Linked DNA regions of Desulfocurvus vexinensis DSM 17965. The protein of the gene in region 2 interacts with the protein of the main gene of each other region in a pairwise test. Links are inferred from orthologs where the notes say so. Each region holds a gene or a part of one and is shown on either strand. Other genes may lie near its edges.

Region 1 (9,523 bases), on a different replicon or contig from region 2:
AGCCGCGCCCCCGGCGCCCCACTTTCCCGTCTTGCCCCCGCGAGCGTTCTGATAGATGATGGCGTGCCCGGCGCCGCCACCCCTGCGCCCGCACCCCCCCCCACGCGCCACGAGGAGGAACCGCCCCCATGCCCTTTTTGCATTTCAACCGCTGGAAAACGCAGTACCCGCTCCAGAACCAGGAAACCCCCGAGCTGTACCGCGAGAATTTCCCCTATACCAAGATCGGCCGCGTCAACTTCGACGACAGCTTCCTGGTGCCGCGCCCGGCGGACCCGATGTTCATCACCGACACCACCTTCCGCGACGGCCAGCAGGCCCGCCCGCCCTACACCGTGAAGCAGATCGAGACCATCTTCGACATGCTCCACCGCCTGGGCGGCACCTCGGGGCTCATCCGCCAGAGCGAGTTCTTCCTCTACTCCGACAAGGACCGCCGCGCCGTGGAGCGCTGCATGGAGAAGGGCTACAAGTTTCCCGAGATCACCGGCTGGATCAGGGCCAACCAGGCCGACCTGAAGCTCGTCAAGGACATGGGGCTCAAGGAAACCGGGATGCTCACCTCGGTATCCGACTACCACGTGTACCTGAAGCTCAAGAAGGACCGCCAGCAGGCCATGGACGACTACCTGAAGATCGTCGCCACGGCCCTGGACTGGGGCATCATCCCCCGCTGCCACTTCGAGGACGTGACCCGCGCCGACATCTACGGCTTCTGCATCCCCTTCGCGCGCAAGCTGATGGAGATGAGCGAGGAGAGCGGCCTGCCGGTGAAGATCCGCCTGTGCGACACCCTGGGCTTCGGCGTGCCCTACCCCGGCGCGGCCCTGCCGCGCTCGGTGGCCAAGATCGTGCGCGCCTTCACCGACGAGGCCGGGGTGCCCGGGCAGTGGCTGGAATGGCACGGGCACAACGACTTCCACAAGGTGCTGGTCAACGCCTCCACGGCCTGGCTCTACGGCTGCTCCGGGGCCAACGGCACCCTGCTGGGCTTTGGCGAGCGCACGGGCAACGCGCCCATCGAGGCCCTGGTCATCGAGTACATCTCGCTGACCGGCGAGGACGACGCGGCCCACCCCGAGGTCATCTCCGAGATCGCCGAATACTTCTCGCGCGAGCTGGACTACCGCATCCCCGACAACTACCCCTTCGCCGGGCGCGACTTCAACGCCACCAGTGCGGGCATCCATGTGGACGGGCTGATCAAGAACGAGGAAATCTACAATATCTTCGACACCGGGCGCATCCTGGGCCGCCCGGTGCCGATCATCATCACCGACAAGTCGGGCCGCGCGGGCGTGGCCTACTGGATCAACCAGTCCCTGCAACTGCGCGGTGCCGACGCCATCGACAAGCGCCATCCCGCCGTGGGCAAGATCTCCGAGCGCATCAACGAGGCCTACGAGAAGGGCCGCACCACCTCCTTCTCCAACAAGGAGATGAAGGTCCTGGTCAAGCGCTACCTGCCCGAGTTGTTCGTGTCCGAGTTCGACCACCTCAAGAAGGTCGCCCACCAGCTGGCCGCCAAGATCATTACCAAGCTCTCCCAGGACTGCGAGATCAGGAGCCTGTCGTCGGACAAGGTCGAGCGCTGCATGGACGACTTTTTGGACGACTACTCCTTCATCCAGTACATCTACCTCATCGACACCACCGGGCACCTGGTGGCCAGCTCGGTCTGCCACCCCGAGGACGAGCCCAAGTACAAGACCTTCGACCACCAGACGGACTTCTCCACCCGCGACTGGTTCGTGGAACCCATGCGCACGGGCAAGATGCACGTCACGGACTTCTACAAATCGCACTTCACCGGCAAGCTGTGCCTGACCGTGGCCACCCCGGTGGACGACGAGGACCTGAACATCAAGGGCGTACTCGGCGCGGACATCCGCTTCGAGGAACTGCTCAAGCGCCAGGAAGACCTGGAGCTGGACACCGAGGACGAGGACACCCTGCCGCCCAGCGAGGACTAGGGCGGCCCGGAGTCCGCAACGCCCCCACAGCCGGGGCCCGGCCCCGCGCCGGGCCCCGGATTTTTTCATCCCCCCGCCGCCCGGGCACGCGGCGCCCGCCCTCTTCCCCTGGGCGCCATCTTCCGCTACCATGCGCGCCATGCGAGCCATCCGCGCCAGGGAGATCATCATCCACCCCCGCCGTCCGCCCGTGGACGACGGCGCCGTGGTGTTCGACGCCGGGCGGGTGCTGGCCTCGGGCGCGGCGGGCGAAGTGCTGCGCGGCTTCGCCGGGCCCGTGGAGGACCTGGGGCCCGTCACCGTGACCCCGGGGCTCATCAACGCCCATGTGCACCTGGAGCTGTCCCATGTCGCCGGGAACACCACGGGCGGCCAAGGCTTCACCGCCTGGGTGCGCAGCCTGCTGACCAACTCGCTGGTCAAGCTCTCCCAGCTCGCCCTGGACAAGGCCATCGCCCAGATCCAGGCCAGCGGCACCGTGGCCGTCATCGACATCACCTCGCGCAACACGGCCCAGGTGGCCGCCGCCCTGGACGCCGCGAACATCGGCGGGCTGCTGGCCGTGGAATTCTTCGGTTTCGCCAATGCCGGGGCCCTGCGCTGGCCTGTGGACCTGGACGAACTGTCCGGCCCGGCCCGGGAGCGTGTGGCCGCCGCCGGGCACGCCCTGTACTCCACCCACCCCGAGACCCTGGCAGCGGCCAAGGCCTGGTGCACCCGCCACGGGCGGCCCTTCTCCATGCACCTGGCCGAGCACCCCGACGAGACCGAGCAGATGCTCACCGGCAAGGGCGAATTCGCCCGGCTGCTGCGCAAGGCGGGCGTGCTGCCCGAGGACTGGGCGCCCCCCGGCTGCCGCCCCGTGGCCTACGCCGACCGCCTGGGCCTGCTGGACGAGAACACCCTGGCCGTGCACTGCGTGCAGCTCGACCCGGGCGACATCGCCACCCTGGCCGCCCGGGGCGCCTCGGTCTGCCTGTGCCCGCGCAGCAACGAATACATCGCCGTGGGCCGCGCGCCCTGGCAGGCCCTGGACAGCGCCGGGGTGCCCCTGTGCCTGGGCACCGACGGCCTGTCGTCCAACCAGGACCTGAGCCTGTGGAACGAGGCCGCCGCCCTGCTGCGCGCGCCCGGCGGGCCGGGGTTCTTCCAGGTGCTGGAGTGGATGACCCTGAACCCCGCGCGGCTGCTGGGCGCCCAGAGGCTGTACGGAACACTTGAACCCGGCGCGGTTGCAGGGTACAGCATAGTCCCGGACGGAGCGATCCGTGCGGCGTGACCCGGGGCCCGGGGGCCTTTTTCATATCAGACGCGCGTGCCGCCCGGCAGAGGCGGCATTTTTTTGGCCGCCGCCCGGCCCCGCCGCCCCGCGCGCCCGGCCCGGGCGGCCCACCCCCAGCAGCGAGGACACCCCATGCACTGGACCCACAAGGACTTGCTGGACGTCTGCGACCTCTCCACCGGAGACGTGGAGCGGATCTTCGAGACCGCCGACTCCTTCATGGAGATCAACCGGCGCCAGGTGAAGAAGGTCCCGACCCTCAAGGGCAAAAGCGTGGTGCTGTTCTTCGCCGAACCCAGCACGCGCACCAAGACCAGCTTCGATGTGGCCGCCAAGCGCCTGTCGGCGGACACCTTCTCCCTGGCCAAGTCCGGCTCCAGCCTGAGCAAGGGCGAAAGCCTCAAGGACACGGCCTGGACCCTGCAGGCCATGAACCCCGACGCCATCGTGCTGCGCGACTCGCGCTCGGGCGCGGCGCGCTTCATCGCCGAGCGCCTGGACTGCTCGGTGCTCAACGCGGGCGACGGCTGGCACGCCCACCCCACCCAGGCCCTGCTGGACGCCTTCACCCTGCGCCGGGCCTGGGGCGGCGAGTTCGCCGGGCGCACGGTGACCATCCTGGGCGACATCGCCCACAGCCGCGTGGCGCGCTCTAACGTCAACCTGCTGACCCGCCTGGGCGCCACGGTGCGCGTGTGCGGCCCGCGCACCCTGCTGCCCCCGCGCCTGGACACCTGGCCGGTGACCGTGTGCCACGACCTGGGCAGCGGCCTGGACGGCGCCGACGCCGTGATGTGCCTGCGCCTGCAGCTGGAGCGCCAGCAGGACGGCCTGCTGCCCAGCCTGCGCGAATACGCCCAGACCTGGGGCCTGTCGCGCCGGGCCCTGCGCAAGGCCAAGGCCGGGGCCAAGGTGCTGCACCCCGGGCCCATCAACCGCGGCGTGGAAATCGCCTCGGACCTGGCCGACGACCCCGACAGCCTGATCCTGGACCAGGTCGCCTCGGGCGTGGCCGTGCGCATGGCGCTGCTGTTCCTGTTCCTGACCCGCAAAGACTAGGGAGGCCCCCGTGTCCAACGCCGAATTCATCGTCAAGGGCGCCCGCTGGCGGGGCGAGAGCGTGGACGTGCTCGTGGCCCAAGGCCGCATCCTGGAGCTGCGGCCCTCGGGCAACTACATGGACCCCGGCGCGCAGAAGATCCCCGCCGGAGGCGCGCTGCTGCTGCCCGCCCTGACCGACTGCCACGTGCACCTGCGCGAGCCCGGCTTCGAGTACAAGGAGGACATCGTCTCCGGCCTGGGGGCCGCCGCCCAGGGCGGGTTCGCCAACATCATGTGCATGGCCAACACCCGCCCGGTGAACGACGAGGCCGCCGTGACGGAAATGATGCTCGAAAAGGCGCGCCGCGCCTGGAAGAACGGCCCGCGCCTGTTCCCCGTGGCCGCCCTGACGCGCGGCCTGGCCGGGGCCGAGCTGGCCGAGCTGGCCGAACTGCGCCGCGCGGGCTGCGTGGCGGCCTCCAACGACGGGCTGCCCGTGCGCAATTCCGAGCTGTTCCGCCGCGCCGTGGAATACGCCGCCGACGCGGGCCTGATCGTCATCGACCACTGCGAAGACCCCGACATGGCCCCCGGCGCCGGGGTCAACGAGGGCGAGGTCAGCTCGCGCCTGGGCCTCAAGGGCCAGCCCGTGGCCGCCGAGGCCATGCAGGTCGCCCGCGACATCCTGCTGGCCGAATACCTGGGCCTGCCCATCCACATCGCCCACGTCTCCTGCCGCCAGGCCGTGGAACTCCTGGCCTGGGCCAAGGGCCGGGGCGTGCCCGTGACCGCCGAAACCTGCCCGCACTACCTGCTGCTCACCGACGAGGCCGTGGAGAACTACTCCACCGCTGCCAAGGTCAGCCCGCCCCTGCGGACCTTGGACGACGTGCTGGCCGTGCGCCAGGCCCTGCGCGAGGGCGTCATCGACATCCTGGTCACCGACCACGCGCCCCACGCGGCCCACGAAAAGGAGGTGCCCTTCGCCGAGGCGCCCAACGGCATCTCCGGGCTGGACACCGCCCTGGCCCTGACCATGCGCATGGTGGACGAGGGCATTTTGGACCTGGACACCGCCCTGCGCGCCTGGTGCTGGCGCCCGGCGGAGATCTTCGGCCTGCCCGCCTGCACCTTCAAACGCGACGACCCGGCGGATTTCGTGCTCTACGACCCGGGCGCGCCCTGGGAGCTGACCCCCGAGCGGATGCGCTCCAAGGGCAAGAACACGCCCTTCATGGGCCAGACCCTGCCCGGGCGCGTCAACGCCCTGTTCGTCGGCGGGGTGCGAATCGTTTGACGGACCGCCTCCCGTATCATTATAGTGCTCGTCCCTTGACGTGACGCCTGCCAACCGGAGACAAGAATGAGCGACCCCTATAAAGACGCCATATCCATCTGCAAGACCATCATGCGCAACGGCTACGACGCCTACGTGGTCAATGCCAGGATGCAGCGCCTGGTGCAGGACGACAGCGGCACCGTCGAGCTGGACATCGCCACGGACATCGATTTCAAGGGCCTGGACCGGCTCTTCCCGACCATAGAGCGCTCCGACGCGGCCCTGGCCTTCGCCAAGCTGCACGAGGGCAGCGTCCTCTACCGCTTCTACCCCACGGACATCGAGGACGGCTCGCACCCCGAGGAATGCGTGGCGCGCGTCACCCCCCGGCTGCTGCAAAAGCTCCAGGAGCGGGGCGAGGTTTCCCCCAGCCTGACCTGCCCCTACATCCCGGCCACCGAGGACCACTACCAGGGCTTCGACGACCTGGGCTCCGGCGAGGTCAAGCTCTCGGGCATCCCCGACGAAACCCTCAAGCGCGACTACCTGCGCGCCGTACGCGCCATGCGCTTTGCCGCCAACTACCACCTGCCCATCGAGAACAACACCTGGATGGCCATCCTGCGCGGGGCGCGCCGCGTGCTGGACTACGTGTCCGTGTCCGACATCATGGACGAATGGCGCAAGGTCGAGGCCGAGAACATGGCCGACTTCGTGCGCCTGCTCTTCGACTCCATGATCCTGCACGGGCTGGTGCCCGAGGTCGCCGCCCTGTCGCGCGTGCGCCAGCGCCGAAGCGACACCGAGTGGGAAACCGTCTTCGACCGCACCCTGGCCGTGATGCGCCACTACCCCGAAGAGCTGCCCTTCGACTGGCTGGGCACCATGTCCTGCCTGTTCCACGACGTGGGCAAGCTCTACACCGCCGAGTTCTTCGAGGGCGAGTGGACCTTCTACCAGCACCACCGCGTGGGCGCCAAGGTCACGCGCAAGATCTTGAAGCGCCTGCGCTTCTCCTCCGGCGACATCGACCTCATCTGCCACCTGGTGCGCCACCACAGGCGCTTCAGCTACATGCTCACCGACCGGGGCATCCGCCGCTTCAAGGCCCTGGACGAATACCCCCGGCTGATGGAGATCGAACGCGCCAAGGTCAAGGCGCGCGGCGGCAACTACACGGAATTCAACCACAACATGAAGATGCTGGAGCGCACGGACACGCCCGAGGAAATGCTCGAACCGCTGCTCAACGGCAACGAAATCATGGACTTCGCGGGGCTGCAGCCCGGCCCGGCGGTGGGCATCATCCGCGAGGCCCTGCTCAAGGCCCAGGTGGCTGGCGAGGTGGGCTCCATCCCCGACGCCGTGGAATTCGTCATCCGCTACAAGGAGCGCGAGGCCCTGGCCTAGCCCCGGCGCCGCCCGGCCCGGCAACCAGCGCCCCGGGAGCCCGCGCGGCTTCCGGGGCGGCGCGCCCCTCGGCCCCCAGGCCGGAGACCAACATGGTGAACCTCGTCGAACTGACCCTGGCCGAACTGGGGGCCCTGCTCGCGGACCTCGGCCAGCCCGCCTACCGGGCCGAGCAGGTCTGGCAATGGCTGTGGCAGAAGCGCTGCCGCGACGTGGGCGAGATGACCAATCTTTCCAAGGAGCTGCGCACGGCCCTGGCCGACCGCGCGACCATCGCCTGGCCCGAGGTGGCCGATGTCCAGGTCAGCGCCGACACCACGGTCAAGCTGCTGCTGCGCCTGGCCGACGGCGCCCTGGCGGAAACCGTGCTCATCCCCGAGCGCACCCATGTGACCCAGTGCCTGTCCACCCAGGTGGGCTGCCCCATGGCCTGCACCTTCTGCTCCACCGGGCAGATGGGCCTTGTGCGCAACATGACCATGGGCGAAATCCTGGCCCAGCTCCTCGTGGCCCAGCAGTATCTGGCCGACCAGGGCCAGGACCCGGACGAACTGAAGAACCTCGTGTTCATGGGCATGGGCGAGCCGCTGCTGAACCTGGACGAGCTGATGAAAAGCCTCGCCGCCCTGGGCCACGACAAGGGCCTCAACTTTTCCCCGCGCAGGATCACCGTGTCCACGTGCGGCGTGCCCAAGGGACTGGAGGTGCTCGGAGACAGCGGCCTGGCCATGCTCGCCGTCTCGTTGCATGCGCCGACCCAGGAGCTGCGCGCGCGGCTCATGCCCCGCGCCGCGGCCCTGGCGCCCCTGGACGAACTCATGGCCGCCCTGGACCGCTACCCCCTGCGGCCCCGCCAGCGCATCACCTACGAATACATCATGCTGCGCGGCGTGAACGACCAGCCCGAGCACGCGCGCCAGCTCGTGCGCCTGCTGGGCCAGCGCAAGGCCAAGGTCAACCTCATCGCCTTCAACGCGTCACCGGGCGCGGCGTATGCAAGCACCGAGCGCATGGACATCCTGGCCTTCGAGAAGATGCTGCACGTCAAGGGCCTGACGGCCACCATCCGCGGCAGCAAGGGCCAGGACATCGCCGCCGCCTGCGGCCAGCTCAAGGCCGAGCACGACCGCATCACAACCCGTTGCGACAAGGACAACGCACAATGACCAGACCCGACTTCAACCCCGATTTCAGCAAAATGGGCGGGCTCGTGCCCGCCATCGCCCAGGACGCCGACACCGGCGAGGTGCTCATGCTGGCCTACATGAACCAGCAGTCCTGGGACCGGACCCTGGCCACCGGCGAGGCGCACTACTGGTCGCGCAGCCGCCAGAAGCTGTGGCACAAGGGCGGCACCAGCGGCCATGTCCAGAAGGTCAAGGCCATCCGCATCGACTGCGACGACGACACCGTGGTCCTGCTCATCGAACAGGTCGGCGGGGCGGCGTGCCACAAGGGCTACCGCTCCTGCTTCTATCGTGAACTGCGCGGCGGTGACGTCAGCACCTGCTCGCCCCTGGTCTTCGACCCCAAGGAGGTCTACAAATAATGGCCGCTCCCCAGAACAACGGCGCCCTGATCAAGTTCGGCATCCCCAAAGGCTCCCTGCAGGACGCCACCATCGCCCTGCTCGCCCGCGCGGGCTGGAAGATCCGCCAGCACCACCGCAACTACTTCCCCGAGGTCAACGACCCCGAGCTGCGCTGCTCCATGTGCCGCGCGCAGGAAATGTCGCGCTACGTGGCCAGCGGCACCCTCGACCTGGGCCTGACCGGCAAGGACTGGGTCCTGGAAAACGACTCCGACGTGGTAGTCGTCTCCGACCTGATCTACTCCAAGGTCTCCAACCGCCCGGCGCGCTGGGTGCTGGCCGTGGCCGGCGATTCGCCCTACAAGCGCCCCGAAGACCTGGCCGGCAAGAAGATCGCCACCGAGCTGTGCAACTTCACCCGCAACTACTTCGCCAGCGCGGGCATCCCCGTGGAGGTCGAATACTCCTGGGGCGCCACCGAGGCCAAGGTCGTCGAAGGCCTGGCCGACGCCATCGTCGAAGTCACCGAGACCGGCACGACCATCAAGGCCCACGGCCTGCGCATCATCGCCGAACTCATGCAGACCAACACCCAGCTCATCGCCAACAAGGCCGCCTGGAACGACCCGGCCAAGCGCAGGAAGATCGAGCAGATCGACATGCTGCTGCACGGCGCCCTGGACGCCGAATCCCTGGTGGGCCTGAAGATGAACGTGCCCAAGGACCGCATGAAGGACATCCTCGACCACCTGCCCGCCGCCAACTCGCCCACCGTGGCCAACCTCATGGACGACACCTGGCTGTCCGTGGAAATCGTCGTGGCCTCCTCCACCGTGCGCGACCTGATCCCCGCGCTGCGCGAAAAGGGCGCCCAGGCCATCATCGAATACGCCCTGAACAAGGTCATCTAGGGGCACGCGGCCCGGGTGGAAGACCGGAAGAAGGGGGAGCAGGGGCCTTTGTCATTCTTCGCAAGGGCGCCAAAAGCCCCCCGCTCCCCCTCTCCC
Region 2 (9,483 bases):
GCGACCTGCTGGCCCGCTACGGCGGCGAGGAGTTCGCCGCCGTGATCCCCGACACGGACCTGGACGGCGCCCTGCGCGTGGCCCAGATGATGCGCGAGGCCGTGCGCGGCCTGGGGCTGCCCCACGCCAGCTCGCAGGTGGCCGATGTGGTCACGGCGTCCTTCGGCGTGGCCACGCGCACCCCGGACAACGCCCTGGACGCCCGGGCCCTGGTGGCCGCCGCCGACCGGGCGCTCTACGCCGCCAAGAGCGCCGGGCGCGACCGCGTGGCCGCGCACCAGGACTGACCCCCGGCCCACCCGCCCGGCCCGACCACCGACCCACTCGAAAAGACAACGCCCCCGCCACACCCCGCAAGGAGGCGCGACGGGGGCGCAGGCCGTGCGGCCTGCCCGGCCCGTTCAGCGCGGCGCGGGCAGCAGGAATTCCGTGAGGTCCGACCGCAGGATGGCGTCCAGCTCGCCCAGGGCGTCGGGCGCATGCTCGGCGAAAAGGAAGGCGAACACCGGGTACTCGCGCCAGTCAATGCGCCGCAGCTCCAGGGGCCGGGCAAAACACGCGGCAAAGGCCGCGTAGTCCACGCCAGCCACCGTTGCCGGGTCCACCCCCGGGGCCAGGTCGGCGATGACCACGCTGGTCACCGTGTCGCCCCGGCGGGCCAAGAGGGCGCCCCAGTCGGGGCGGCGGTCCAGCAGGTAGGCCTCGTAGGGGTTCACGCCCCAGGCGTGCCAGGTCAGGTCCGCCACGCACCAGCCCGCGAAGCGCAGCGGGTTGCCCTCGATGAAGCCGATGCGCCCGTCCGGGGCCACGCGCAACTCCACATGGGCCGGGAAGTCGCGCAGCCCGGCCAGCCGCCCCAGGTCCGCCAGGGCGCGGGTGAAGCGCTCCAGATTGGGCTCCACCACCGCCCGCGAGGTCACGTAGACCCGGTCGTTGACGCTGGCCTCGTCCGGGAACAGGTGCGCCAGGATGTTGAGGATCACCGGCTGGCCGTCGCCGTCCCAGTACACGTCCACGGCGAACTCCTCGCCGGGGATGTTCTCCTCGATGAGGAAGCGCTCCAGGCCGAGCACCTGCTCGGGGTACTGGCCCGCGATGCGCCCCACCTCGGCGCGGATGGCCGCCACCACCCCGGGCCAGTCGGCGTCGGCCTCCACCTTGTGCACGCCCAGGCTGAAGAAGCCCGTGGCGGGCTTGACGATGAAGGGTTTGGCGAACTCCGCCGGGTTCACGGCGCCCAGCCCGGCCAGGGGCACGCCCCGGAAGGCGTAGTCCGGATACAGGGGCCGCAGCAGCTCGCGGAAGGCCAGCTTGTCCTTGAACAGGCGCACCCGCTCGGGCAGCGGCGAAAAGCCCAGGTTGCGGGCCACCCAGCCCAGGGCGTTCTCGGAGTTGGCGTAGACGCGCCGGGCCGGGCCCTGGCGCAGGGCGTCGGCGAAGGCCGCCTCCGCGGCCAGGCAGGGCGCGTCGCCCAGGGCGGCGCGGGCCACGGGCCCGTCCAGCACGGGCAGGCCCAGGCGCAGGGCGGTCTCGCGCAGAAAGCCGGAGACATACGGCTTGTCGAGCAGGAACATGGTCGGCCTCGAATGGGGCGCGGGCGCCCCGGCTATTGGGTGGGAACCTCGGCCCCGGAGAGCACGTTGATCAGCCTGCGCATGGCGTCCACGTCGAAGCCGTCCCGGTGCATCTTCATGTAGCGCAGGGCCTCGTAAGGCGTGCGGGCCGGGCGCCAGGGGGCGGGGCGGGTCAGGTTGTCGTACACGTCGCACACGGCCAGGGCCTTGACGTAGAACGGCAGCGCCTCGCCGGAGATGCCCGAGGGGTAGCCGCTGCCGTCCACGCGCTCGTGGTGGAAGAGGATGCAGTTGACCGTCTCGTGCTCCAGGCCCAGGTTGGCGCACAGGGCGACCCCGGCGGCGGCGTGGGCGCGCACCTTGTCGCGCTCGCCCAGGCTCAGGGTATCGGGGTCGCGGTCCAGCAGGTCCTGCGCCACCTGGGTCTTGCCCAGGTCGTGCAGCAGCGCGCCCAGGCACACGGCGTGCAGCCGGTCGGGATGGACCTTGGGCGACCCGGCGCACACGAAATAGGTCAGCACCGCGCAGCCCAGGCTGTGGTTGTAGCTCTTGTAGCCCCGGGCCACCAGCCGGGCCACCTGCTTGAGGGCGCCGTTCTGGTTGAAGAAGGCCATACCCGTGCGCAGCATGTCGGACAGCTCGCCGAAGCGGCGCTTGGCCAGGCCCTTGGGCAGGCGCTCCTCGAACACGCGGCGCAAGGCCATGAGCGAGCCCTGGTACCAGGCCTCGCTGCGCTGCTCCATGGGGATGTTCTCGTCCAGCAGCAGATCGGGCAGGTTCTCCAGCAGGTAGCTGGCGTAGGCCCCGCGCTCGGCGCCGTCCACATAGACCTGGAGCACGCCCATGTCGTCGAGCTTGCGGCGGTGGACGTCGGTGAAGGCGTCGCCCTTGCTGGTGTAGAGCACGAACGACGGGCCCTGGCGCAGGTACAGGGCGAAGCGGCCCTTGCTCCAGTTGCGGATCATCAGCGGGCTGATGGGAAAGAAGCCTTCGGCGTCCTGGGGCGGGTCCTGGGCGGGGCGGTGCTGGTCGGTCATCGGCGGTCCCGGTTGAGGGTGGCGGCGGGGTGCCCTGGGCTGGCGGAAATCTTCGTCAAAGGCGCGCGGGCTGTCAAAGGGTTTCCCTGCGCGCCGGGCCGGGCCCTGCCTCCGCCCCCCCCGGGGCCGGGGCTTCCCGGTGCGGCCGCAGCCGGGGCACCTTGACTTGCGCGCTCCGGGCGTTATTGTGCCCTGGCGCGGGCCGCCCCGGGCCGCGCCCAGAAGGAGGACCAGCCATGCCCATGTACGAATACGAATGCGAGAAATGCGGCCACAGCTTCGAGGACCTGGCCGGGCCCGACGAGCCCTGCCCGCCCTGCGCGAAATGCGCGGGCGCCACGCGCAAGGTCATCTCGCGAGCCGCGCTGCGGGTGGACCACGCCAGCCCCCTGGACCGGGGCGTGGCGCCGCTGGTGGGCTACAACCCCACGGGCCGCCCCCGGGCCTGCCCTGCGGGCGGCTGCGGCGGCCGCCGCCGCGGCGGCAACTAGCCGCCAGCAACGCCCCTCCCGCAGGCCGCCCCGCAGCGGCGCCCACGGCGGCGGGCAATGCGGCCCGCCGCGCCGCCGGACGCGCCGGGGCGTGAACGACGCGCTGTGCGGCGCAAGCCAGCGCCACGGGACAAAAAACAGCCTCTTGCAGCAGCCTACCTGAAGAAAACGGTGCACCGCCAGTCGCGGGCGCGGGGCTACTCCCCGTCCGCCAGCCAGCCCCCCAGGCCGCAGGCGTCGCATCCGGCGCAGCCGCTGGGCGCGCAGCGGGCCGAGGGCCGGGCCTGCTTGTAGCGCTCCCATTCCCGCCACAGATAGTCGCGCGACACGCCGGTGTCGATGCACTCCCAGGGGAAGGCCTCGTCCTGGCCGCGCTCGCGGTCCAGGAAGGCCCCGGGGTCGCCGTCCCAGGCCTTGAGCGCCCGGCGCCAGCCCATGCCCGGGCGCGCGGCCAGCTCCGCCAGATCGAACACCGTCTCGTCGCCACGCGCCAGCAGGGCCTGGAGCCGCGCCGGGCCGGGCCGTTCCAGCATGGCCCGGAAGCCCCGCAGGGGGCGCACCAGATCGCGCACCCGGCCCAGGGCCCATTCCAGCTGCGCCTCGTCGGCCATGGGTGCCCACTGGAAGGGCGTCCACGGCTTGGGCACCAGGCAGCTGGCGCTCACGGTGACGTGCTCCACCCCCCGGCTCTTGCCGCCCTGGCCCTGGCGCACGGCCTCGGCCATGCGCCCGAGCAGGTCGCCCAGCTCGTCGTAATCCTCCCCGGTCTCCCCGGGCCAGCCCACGATGAGATAGATCTTCAGGTGATTGAAGCGCAGGGCGCTGACCCGGCGCACGGCGTCCAGGAAGGCGTCCTCGTCCAGGTTCTTGTTGGCCGCGCGGCGCAGGCGGCGGCTGGCGCCCTCCAGGGCGAAGGTCAGGCTGCGCGTGCCCGTGCGGCGCAGGAAGTCCAGCAGCTCGTCGGTCATGCCGTCGGCCCGCAGGGAGGACAGGGAAAACTTGGTGCCGCGCCCGGCCAGCCAGCGCAGGAAGGGCAGAAGCTCCGGCCAGTCCGTCAGCGCGGTGCCCACCAGCCCGACCTTCACCGGGTTGGCCTGCTCCACGGCGGCCATGAGTTCGCCCATGGCCGCGTGGCGCGGCGGGCGGTACACGTATCCGGCGGCGCAGAACCGGCAGCCGTAGGGGCAGCCCCGGTTGACCTCCAAAAGAAACATGTCGCGGAACTCGGCCTCGGGGCTGACGAAGCAGGAGCGCCCCGGCGCCTCCAGCAGCCCCGGGGCCCCGGCGGGCACCACGCGCCGCGCGGGCGCGCCGGGGCTCCCGGGCAGGTAGACCCCCGGCCGCCCGGCCACGGCCCGCAGGGCCCCGGCCTTGCCCTGCCCCGCCCCGGCGGCCCGGGCCAGGTCCGCCAGCAGCGCGTCCAGCCCGGCCTCGGCCTCGCCAACCCAGAACAGGTCCACGGCCGGAGCCGCCGGGGCGGGATTCAGGAAGGCCAGCGGCCCCCCGGCCATGACCAGGGGCCAGCCCGCCCCGCGCGCCGCGCGCCGCGCGGGAATGCCCGCCCGGTCGAGCACCTCGACCAGGCTGCGCAGCTCTTCCTCGAAGTTGAGGCTGAAGGCGATGACGGGGAAATCGGCCAGGGGGCGGCCGGAATCACAGGCCCGGGGCGCGGCCTCGCCGCCCTCCCAGAAGAAGCGCTCCACGGCCAGCTCGGGCCGGGCGGACAAGAGCCGCCAGACCACCTGCCAGCCCAGGGTGGACAGGGCCGTGGCCGCAGGCTGGGCAAACACCAGGGCCACGGGCAGCCGCCCGCCCCACTCCGGGACGGGCGGCTTCTCGCGGCCATAACAGATGCCTGTCCAGAATTCCCGTTCGCCCCGTGCCCTGCTCATGCGGCGATGGTACCCGCCGGGCGGAAAAAGGCAAGCCGGGGCACTAGCGCCAGGCCACGTCCACGGCGGCCTCGGCCTGGGCGTGCATCAGGCCCGCGCTGTGCATCTGGGCCAGCAGCGGCTGGATGTGGCTCATGTACGCGGCCATGCGGTCGCGCGACACCGGGTCCGCCGGGATGGACTTGATGGTCCTGGGGTTGATGTAGGAGCCGTTCTGCTTCATGCGGAAGTCCAGGTGCGGGCCGGTGGACAGGCCCGTGCTGCCCACGTAGCCGATGACCTGACCCTGGCGCACCCGGGCGCCGTTGCTGATGCCCTTGGCGAAGCCCTTGAGGTGCATGTAGACGGTCTCGTACACGCTGTTGTGGCGGATCTTGATGAAGTTGCCGCCGCCCTTGTCCCAGCCGCGCTGGAGCACCACGCCGTCGCCCACGGTCATGACCGGGGTGCCCGAGGGCGCCGCGTAGTCGATGGCCGGGTGCGGCCTGCGGTAGCCCAGCACGGGGTGCAGGCGGTTCAGGTTGAAGCCCGAGGAGATGCGCGAGAAGTTGAGCGGCGCCTTGAGGAAGGCCTTGCGCAGGGCCTTGCCCTGCTCGTCGAAGTACTGCTCGCTGCCCTGCTTGTCGGCGAACAGGAAGCCCCGGTAGGCTTGGCCCTGGTTCACGAACTGGGCGGCGATGATCTTGCCGTAGCCGGTGAACTGCCCGTCGCGCGAGCGTTTTTCCACCACGGCCACGAAGGTGTCGCCCACGCGGATGTCGCGGATGAAGTCGATGTCCCAGGCGAAGATGTCGGCCAGGCGGATGGCCAGGGCCGGGGTCTCGCCCGCCTCGGCCACGGCGCCGAAGAGCGAGGAGGTGATCTTGCCGGACACGACCTTGGTTTCCTTCTCGTAGGCGATGGCCTCGCGCCGGGCCGCGTAGCCGTCGCCCTCGGGCTCGACGATGAGCAGCGTTTCGGAATCGATCTCGTACTCGAAGCGCTCCAGGCGGTCATCGGCGGCTTTGAGCACATAGGGCTGGCCCGCGCGCAGCCGCGACAGGGGGAAGACCTTCTGGCAGCTCTGGACCAGGGCGTGGACCTGGGCCGGGGTCATGTAGGGGCCAAGCAGCGCGGCGGCGGTGTCGCCGGGGCTGACGCTGCCCTGCACCACGGCGCTGCCGGGCGTGGCGTCGGCCAGCGGCTCCGGGCGCTCCGCCAGGGGCAGGCGCCCGTCCACCGACGCGGGCACGAGGTCCATGTCCTGCGCGGTGGTGTCCATCTCGTGCAGGGATTCGCGCTGGGCCGTGCGGCCCGTGTTACCGGCGGGATCGTGGAAAAAGTAGGTCAGGCCCGCAAGAATGGCGGCGAAGGCCAAAGCGGCGCACACCGTGCGTTTGCGCCTGCGTTCGCGGGCGCGGTCACGGAACAGGTTGCGTCTGGATCGTAGCATCATATGGCCTCCGCTCGGGCTATACCCGGCCCCCCGGTTCTTGGCAAGGGAAGCCGGGGCCGGGCCGGCGGGCGGCGAGACCCGCCGCGCCCGGCCCCCGGCTTCTTCGGGGGAGGATACTGCCCGAATTTGCTAATCGGCTTGCAGCCGGATGAACGACGGAATCTCGAAGTCCTCCTCGTCGAAGACGAAGTCTTTTTCGCCAGGCCGGGACGCACCCACGGCCTGGGCCAGGGGCGCCCGGCGCAGGGGCGCCTGGGGCTGGGGCTCGGCGGCCTGGGCGCCCCGGGCGGCCTGGGCCCGCAGGTAGGCGGGCTGCTGGCTCAGCTCGGGATCGTTCTTGGCGTTGGACAGGGCGCGCTTGTAGCGCTCCTCGCGGGTCAGGGGCCGGGCGCCGGCCGGAGCCTCGGGGGCCTCGGCGGCCTCCGCAGGCGCGGCGGGCGCGGCCGCCGCCGGGGCCAGCCGCACCGGAGCCGCAGCAGCGCGCACGGGCTGCGGGGCCGCAGCGGGCCGCGCCTGCCCGGCCTTGCCGCCCTGCATGGCCAGGAGCTGGGCCAGCTTGGGGTCCTGCACGGGGCGGAAGTTCTGGGCGCACTGGATACCCGTGGCGATGACGGTGATGCGCATCTCGTCGCCCGCCTCGGGGTCGAACACGGTGCCGAAGTAGATGCGCGCGTCGTCGTCGGCGGCCTCGGAGATGGTGCTGGCCGCCTCGCTGACCTCGTCGATGGTCAGGTCGGGCCCGCAGGTGATGTTCATGAGCACGCCCTTGGCGCCGTCGATGGACACGTCCTCCAGCAGCGGGCTGGTGATGGCCTTCATGGCCGCCTCACGCGCGCGCGACTCGCCCCGGGCGATGCCCGTGCCCATCATGGCCAGGCCCATTTCGCTCATCACGGCCTTCACGTCGGCGAAGTCCAGGTTGATGAGGCCGGGAACCATGATCAGGTCCGAGATGCCCTTGACCGCGAAGTAGAGCACCTCGTCGGCCTTCTTGAGCATGTCGATGAAGGTGGCCTTCTTGGAGGCCAGGGACAAAAGGCGGTCGTTGGGGATGGTGATCAGCGAGTCCACGCTCTCGGACAGGGCGCGGATGCCCTCCTCGGCGGCCTCGAGGCGCCGTTTGCCCTCGAAGTAGAACGGCTTGGTGACCACGCCCACGGTGAGCGCCCCGGCCTGCTTGGCGGCCTGGGCGATGACCGGGGCCGCGCCCGTGCCCGTGCCGCCGCCCATGCCGGCGGTGACGAAGACCATGTCCGCGCCGTCGATGTACTCGCGGATCACGTCCATGCTCTCCAGGGCCGCGTCGCGGCCGATCTCGGGGTTGGCCCCCGCGCCCAGGCCCTTGGTCAGCTTCTCGCCAAGCTGAATCTTGTGTTCGGCCTTGCTCTTGTTCAGGGCCTGGATGTCGGTGTTGGCGGTGATGAACTCCACCCCACGCAGGGCGGAGCAGATCATGTTGTTCACCGCGTTGCCGCCGCCGCCGCCCGCTCCGAATACCTTGATCTTGGCGCCGCTGTCGTTTTCCAGTTCCAGAAAGTCCATGGTATCCTCCCCTTGTTTCCGGGTCGCCCCGGCTCTTGCCAGTTCGCTTCCGCTCGCCGTTACTTGATGTCCACGAACCACTTGCGCATCCGCCCGAGAATCCGGTTGAAGACCGGCTTTTCGTCGCGGATGCGGAAACTCATGTCGCCGCCCTCTTTCTCGGCCCCGTAGAGCAGAAGGCCCACAGCCGTTGCGTAGACGGGGCTGTTGACCACGTCATGCAGGCCGCGGATCTCGCGCGGGTAGCCGATGCGGCAGGGCAGGTTGAAGATCTGCTCGCCCAGCTCCTGGACGCCCTCGATGAGCGAGGCGCCGCCGGTGAGCACCACGCCCGCCGGGACCTTGCCCTTGAAGCCGCAGCGCGCCAGCTCCTGGTCGATGAGCACCAGGATCTCCTCCATGCGCGGCTCGCAGATCTCGGCCAGCACCTGGCGCGAGAGCCTGCGCGGCTCGCGGTCACCCACGCTGGGCACCTCGATGACCTCCTCGGGCGGCACCAGTTCGGCCATGGCGCAGCCGTAGCGCTCCTTGATCTTTTCCGCCGCCGCCATGGGCGTGCGCAGCCCGTAGGCGATGTCGTTGGTCAGGTTGGTGCCGCCCAGGGCCAGCACGGCGGTGTGCTTGATGGCGTTGTCGCTGAAGATGGCCATGTCCGACGTGCCGCCGCCAAGGTCCACCAGGGCCACGCCGATCTCGCGCTCCTCGGGAGTCAGCACCGCCTTGGACGAGGCCAGGGCCTCGAGCACGATGTCCGACACGTCCAGCCCCGAGCGGTGGCAGGAGCGGATGATATTCTGGGCCGAGGTCACCGCGCCGGTGACGATGTGCACCTTGACCTCCAGGCGCACCCCGGCCATGCCCAGGGGGTCGTGGATGCCGCGCTGGTCGTCCACGATGTATTCCTGGGGCAGGATGTGGATGACCTCGCGGTCCAGGGGAATGGCCACGGCCTTGGCCGCGTCGATGACGCGCTCCACGTCGCGCGGGGCGACCTCGCCGCCCTTGACGGCGATGACCCCGTGGCTGTTGAAGCCCTTGATATGGCTGCCCGCGATGCCCGCGTACACCGAGCGGATGTCGCATCCGGCCATCAGCTCGGCCTCCTCCAGGGCCTTTTTGATGGACTGCACGGTCTGCTCGATGTTGACCACCACGCCCTTGCGCAGGCCGGTGGACGGGCTGGTGCCGATGCCCACCACGTCCACCCCGCCGGGGGTCAGCTCGCCGACCACCGCGCAGATCTTCGTGGTGCCGACATCCAGGCCGACAATGAGTTCCGATTTGGCCATGTCACGATCTCCCTATTGTCTTTTGCCCGGCACGGTCAGGTCCGGACCCAGACCTTGCCGCCGAAAATACGTATCTCGCGGGCCGCGCGGTCCTCGCTGCGGCGCACCAGGTCGGCCCACACCCGGGCCAGCCGCTCCATGCCCCGGTCCCAGTCCCGGGTGCTGGCGGCCACGGTCAGGCCCCGGTCCTCGAAAAACAGCTCCAGGCGCCCGGGCAGCACCC

What was found.
Region 1: the proteins of ftsZ (region 2) and rlmN interact in binary tests that used the Escherichia coli proteins (3 or more experiments, as listed by UniProt). The link is inferred for Desulfocurvus vexinensis DSM 17965 from one-to-one orthologs.

What each region holds. Positions count from the first base shown.
Region 1 is NZ_JAEX01000013.1:57,702-67,224, reverse strand. The notes cover bases 6,251-9,114. They hold rlmN (dual-specificity RNA methyltransferase RlmN), read left to right. Parts: upstream 6,251-7,077; coding sequence 7,078-8,151; downstream 8,152-9,114. Other genes in these bases: hisG (ATP phosphoribosyltransferase), read left to right, coding at 8,534-9,114; hisI (phosphoribosyl-AMP cyclohydrolase), read left to right, coding at 8,148-8,534; G495_RS0110200 (HD domain-containing protein), read left to right, coding at 6,251-6,985. Also shown: G495_RS0110225 (hypothetical protein), read left to right, coding at 1-2; G495_RS0110220 (triose-phosphate isomerase), read left to right, coding at 129-1,973; G495_RS0110215 (amidohydrolase family protein), read left to right, coding at 2,104-3,252; G495_RS0110210 (aspartate carbamoyltransferase catalytic subunit), read left to right, coding at 3,388-4,314; G495_RS0110205 (dihydroorotase), read left to right, coding at 4,325-5,593; more of G495_RS0110200, read left to right, coding at 5,660-6,250; more of hisG, read left to right, coding at 9,115-9,427.
Region 2 is NZ_JAEX01000007.1:129,198-138,680, forward strand. Bases 5,766-8,589 are described here. They hold ftsZ (cell division protein FtsZ), read right to left. Parts: upstream 7,972-8,589; coding sequence 6,559-7,971; downstream 5,766-6,558. Other genes in these bases: G495_RS18330 (M23 family metallopeptidase), read right to left, coding at 5,766-6,429; ftsA (cell division protein FtsA), read right to left, coding at 8,031-8,589. Outside these bases: G495_RS0108375 (diguanylate cyclase), read left to right, coding at 1-287; G495_RS0108380 (ATP-grasp domain-containing protein), read right to left, coding at 402-1,574; G495_RS18320 (HD-GYP domain-containing protein), read right to left, coding at 1,607-2,611; G495_RS18325 (FmdB family zinc ribbon protein), read left to right, coding at 2,848-3,102; G495_RS0108395 (radical SAM protein), read right to left, coding at 3,300-4,994; more of G495_RS18330, read right to left, coding at 5,038-5,765; more of ftsA, read right to left, coding at 8,590-9,260; G495_RS18335 (cell division protein FtsQ/DivIB), read right to left, coding at 9,296-9,483. UniProt on the Escherichia coli protein: Essential cell division protein that forms a contractile ring structure (Z ring) at the future cell division site. The regulation of the ring assembly controls the timing and the location of cell division.